Regions from separate parts of the Brevundimonas sp. 01N35 genome, predicted to be linked through region 2. Evidence: predicted binding sites of a transcription regulator. Region 2 holds the regulator's gene; the other holds the start of a gene.
The links. The regulator LexA, encoded in region 2, represses DNA repair genes until DNA is damaged. The targets are predictions, from matches to a motif close to ATGTTCNCNANNTGTTCT.
Positions count from the first base shown of each region.

Region 1: AC1DJ5_RS03190 (ATP-dependent helicase) is a predicted target of LexA. The motif match lies at 929-946, and genes of this name have one in related genera.

Region 1 is NZ_JBFTRZ010000002.1:314,593-317,048, reverse strand. It holds gene AC1DJ5_RS03190 (ATP-dependent helicase) at 1-894, opposite strand, end outside; gene AC1DJ5_RS03185 (hypothetical protein) at 1,044-1,229, shown strand; gene AC1DJ5_RS03180 (hypothetical protein) at 1,242-1,571, shown strand; gene AC1DJ5_RS03175 (DUF488 domain-containing protein) at 1,592-1,933, shown strand; gene AC1DJ5_RS03170 (SIMPL domain-containing protein) at 1,990-2,456, opposite strand, start outside.
Region 2 is NZ_JBFTRZ010000002.1:70,238-72,693, forward strand. It holds gene AC1DJ5_RS02080 (ComEC/Rec2 family competence protein) at 1-788, shown strand, start outside; gene lexA (transcriptional repressor LexA) at 769-1,461, opposite strand; gene trpC (indole-3-glycerol phosphate synthase TrpC) at 1,528-2,337, opposite strand; gene trpD (anthranilate phosphoribosyltransferase) at 2,334-2,456, opposite strand, start outside.

The DNA.
Region 1 (2,456 bases), 240 kb from region 2:
GATCTTGGCGCCGGGGAAGTCGCGTTCGAAGCGCAGGATGTTGTCCACCTCGGCCCCGCGCCAGCCGTAGATCGACTGATCGTCGTCGCCGACGCAGCAGACATTGCCGGTCGAGGAGGTCAGCAGCCGCAGCCACAGATACTGGGCGACGTTGGTGTCCTGATACTCGTCCACCAGGATGTAGCGGAACCGGCGGCGATATTCCTCAGCCAGATCAGCATGTTTCGACAGGATGGTGAGGTTGTGCAGCAAGAGGTCGCCGAAGTCGCAGGCGTTCAGCGTGGCCAGCCGCTTCTGATAGGCGGCGTAGAGGGCGTGGCCCTTGCCGTTGGCGAAGTCCTCGCCGGGCGGCAGCTTCTCGGGCGTCCAGCCGCGGTTCTTCCAGTGGTCGATCAGGTGGGCCAGCGACTTGGGCGTGTGCTTCTTGGTGTCGATATTGGCGGCTTCGAGCAGTTGCTTCAGCAGCCGTTCCTGATCGTCGGTGTCCAGGATGGTGAAGCTGGATTTCAGTCCGACCAGTTCCGAATGGCGTCGCAGGATCTGGGCCGCGACCGAGTGGAAGGTGCCGAGCCAGCGCAGGCCCTCGGCCGAGGGGCCGATCAGGTGGGTGATCCGCTCGCGCATCTCGCGCGCGGCCTTGTTGGTGAAGGTGACGACCAGCAGTTCCCACGGCTTGGCCCGGCCGGTGGCCAGGATGTGGGCCAGACGGGTGGTCAGGACGCGGGTCTTGCCGGTGCCGGCGCCGGCCAGGACCAGAACCGGCCCCTCGGTCGTCTCGACCGCCAGCCTCTGTTCGGGGTTCAGGCCGGACAGGTAGTCGCGAACGCCGGCGGCGCCGTCGGGCGACTGGGCGCGCGCGAGGTCGGAAATGCGGGGGGCGGGCAGGTCGGTCACAGGATAAGCGGCTCACGCAAGGCGGATTCGGAGGAGAACATAAGCAGCACAGAGACCAAAGTCAGGCCCTTGCGAAAAATGGCCGGCGGGAACCGCCAAGCCTGACCCCCGTTCTCTCGACCTCAGGGGAAGCGATGGAAGGGAAACGAATGGCTGAGAGCTCAAGCGGAGGCGGCAACGCCGGACTGGCTTTTATCGTTGGCGGCCTGGTGGTCGTGGTGGCGGTCTTGGCCTGGTTCCTGTTTGGCAGGGGCGGCGTGCCGGAGACCAAGAAGGTCGACGTCGATGTGAAGCTGCCAGAGGTGTCGGCGCCGGCCGCGCCGGGCGGTCAATAAAGGAGCGCTGGAATGACGGATCCCAATATCCCGCCGCCTGATCGCGTCGTGCATCAGACGACGATCAACACCACGACCCCTGAACGAAAGGGCGGCGGCGGCTTGCTGGCCCTCATCGTTGGCGGGCTGATCGTCGCGGTCGCGGTGATCGGCTGGTTCCTCTATTCGGGCGGACGTCCCGCCGCGCCCGAGGCGCCGGACGTCAATCTGAACATCAATGTTCCGAGGCCCAAGCTGCCGGAGGCGCCGAGATTGCCTGACCGGCCGGTCTTGCCCGACGTGCCCCGCCCTGCCGAGCCGCCGACCGTTTCGGCGCCGACGCCCGAGCCTCAGGGCCGATGATGGGACGGGGACCGGTCAAGGTGGCCCTAAAGCGCGCCTATGAACCCGCCGCCTCTGATGACGGTCAGCGGGTTCTGGTCGACCGGCTGTGGCCGCGCGGCGTGAGCAAGGACAAGGCGGCGATCGATCTGTGGCTTAAGGAGATCGCGCCCAGCACCGGCCTGCGCCAGTGGTTCGGCCATGATCCCGCGCGATGGGAGGAGTTCCAGCGTCGCTACCGGGCCGAACTGGACGCCAACACCGAGATCGTGGCGCAATTGACCCAGGCGATCCGCGCGGGGAAGACGACGCTGATCTATGGCGCGAAGGACGAGGCGCACAACGACGCTGTCGTGCTGGCGGCCTATCTGGAAGGGAAGTGAGCAGTCATATCCCACCGCTCATCCCCGCCTTCGCCGGATGAGCGCGGTTTGGAGGCCTACTTCAGCCGGTAGCTGATGGTGGTGACGACGCGGACCTTCTTGTTCAGGGACGTGGCTTCGTCGCCAGTCCCGTCGCGGGGCAGGATTTCGAATGAGCCCTGACCCGCTGACTTGATCGGCCCCAGCGGGGCGCCGGAGTCCTTGGCGAACTGGACGGCGCCGGTGCGGGCGGCGGCGGTGGCCTCGGCGATCATGGCGGGGCGGACGTCGTTGAGCTTGGTGAAGATGTAGGACGGTCCCTGGAAGTCCTGCAGCACCACGCCCTGACGGACCAGGTCGTTCAGGTTGCGGGTGGTGGTCTGGACCCGATCGACGTCGTTGGTGCGCACATTCACCGTCTGGGTCAGGATGAAGCGCGGCCCGCCGGTCTGGCTGGCGTATTCGCGCGAGCGGGTGTCGACGACGCCCAACTGACCCAGGTCAACCGCGGTGTCGGGATAGCCCTGGGCCTTGAGGAACTGGC
Region 2 (2,456 bases):
CCAACCTGGCCACGTCGCCGATCGCGGACTTCATCCTGATGCCGGCGTTGGCGCTGGGCGCGGCGCTGGAGCCTTTGGGCTTGGGCGCGCCCTTCCTGTGGCTGGCGGGCAAGGGCGTCGATCTGATGCTGGCTATCGGCCACTGGACAGCGGAGCTACCTGGGGCGGTGCAGACCGTGGCGAGCGCCCCGGCAGCGGCTTTGCCGGTCGCCTTTTTCGGCATCCTGTTCATCTGCCTGTGGCGAGGGCGGTTGCGCTGGCTGGGCCTGCCGCTGGCGGCGGCGGTGCTGATCTGGCCGCGCCCGACCGCGCCCGACCTGTGGATCGGCGACGGCGGGACCAATGCCGCGTTTCATCAGGGCGACGCGGCGGTCGTAGTGCGCCCCGGCGTACGTCAGTTCGCGGCGGACCTGTGGTCGCGGCGGCGCGGCCTGACCCTGACCCCGCGCTCGGACGAGGGCTGGACCTGCAAGCGGTCGCTCTGCACGCCGGAATCGGCCGAGGCCGGGCCGGTCGCCCTGTGGTGGGGTAAGAAGCCGCCATCGGCGGAACAACTGGATGCCCTGTGCCGTTCGGCGTCGGTCGTCAGCAGCCGCGCCGAGCTGGCCTCGCTGCCGGCCTCATGCGCCGGGCGGTTGGTGCTGGACGGGGTCGACTATGCACGCGGCGGCTCAGTCGAGTTGTGGCGCGTCGGCAAGGGCTGGAAAGCGGTTTGGGCGGCCGACGTGCGCGGGCAGCGGCCCTGGACCCGTCAGGCCGACCCCGATTTCAGTGATAACGGCGGATAAGGCCGACCAGCTTGCCCTGAACCGCAACCTGATCCGAGCCATAGATCTTGGTCTCGTAGTTGCGGTTGGCGGGCTCCAGCGCGATCGAAGCGCCCTTCTTGCGAAGGCGTTTCAGCGTCGCCTGCTCGCCTTCGACCAGGGCCACCACGATCTCGCCGGACGAGGCGTCCGCAGTCGACTTGATGATGACCATGTCGCCGTTGAGGATGCCCGCCTCGATCATCGAGTCGCCCTCGATCTCGAGCAGATAGTGTTCGCCCGCGCCCAGCATGGCTTCCGGCACCGGATAGCGGGCGGTTTCATGCTCGATGGCGTCGATGGGCGTGCCCGCCGCGATCTTGCCCATCAGCGAAAGTTCGCGGGTGTCGTTAGCCGGCTCGGCGCTCTTCGGACGACCGCCTCCCTCAATGACGCCGGGCTTGAAGCCCGCATGGCCGCGCGGCGCGCCCGCCGTGGCCTGTTCCGGCAGCTTGACGACTTCCAGCGCGCGGGCGCGGTGCGCCAGGCGGCGGATGAAGCCGCGCTCTTCCAGCGCCGTGATCAGCCGGTGGATGCCGGATTTGGACGCCAGATCAAGCGCCTCCTTCATCTCGTCGAAGGAGGGCGAGACGCCCGTCTCCTTGATGCGCTCATGGATGAACATCAGGAGTTCGTGCTGCTTCTTGGTGAGCATCGGTATCGGGCTTCCAGAACAAGGCGTGAACCGTTGTCGATGTTCTGTAAGTGTTCTTGCCTAATGTCAACTTAACGCCAGCAGGGCCTTGGTGGCGGCTTCGACGTCGGCCTGACGCATCAGGCTTTCGCCGACCAGAATGGCCTGGGCGTGAGCGTCGGCGACGCGGACGACGTCGTCGGGGGTGAAAATGCCGCTTTCGGCCACCAGCAAGGCTTTGACGGGGCTGAGCATAGACAGGAGCTCGGTCGTGGCCAGATTGACCTCGAATGTGCGCAGGGAGCGGTTGTTGACCCCGACCAGGGCGTCGTCCCGATCGCTTACAAGCGCGCAGGCGCGGGCCATTTCGGCCTCGTCGTGGGTCTCGATCAGGGCGTCCATGCCAAAACGCTCGGCCTCGGCCAGCAGTTCGGCGGCCAGGGCGTCGTCGATCATGGCCAGGATGATCAGGATGCAGTCGGCGCCCAGGGCGCGGCTTTCGGCCACCTGCCAGGGATCGACCAGGAATTCCTTGCGCATGCAGGGCAGGGCGACCGCGTCGCGGGCGGCGGCCAGGAAGGCGTCGTCGCCCTGGAAGCTGGGGCCGTCGGTCAGGACCGACAGGCAGGCGGCGCCGCCGCGCTCATAGGCCTTGGCCAGCGCCGGCGGGTCGAAGTCGGCGCGGATCAGCCCCTTGGACGGGCTGGCCTTCTTGATCTCGGCGATCAGGGCGGGGCGGCCGGTGTCCTGGGTGACGCGTTCCAGCGCGGCGCGGAAGCCGCGCGGAGGCGAGACCTGGGCGGCGCGGGCCTCGATGGCGTCCTGAGAGGTCGCGGCCTTGCGGGCGGCCACGTCGTCGCGCTTGTAAGCGGCGATCTTCGCCAAAACGTCGGTCATGCCGCCTCTTTTTTAGGATTGGGGTCAGGTTCGATAGGGGTGTTGGTGACGCGCATCAGGGTTTCGAGCGCGACGGCCGCGCGACCGTCGTCGATGACGGCTGCGGCCAGTTCAGCGCC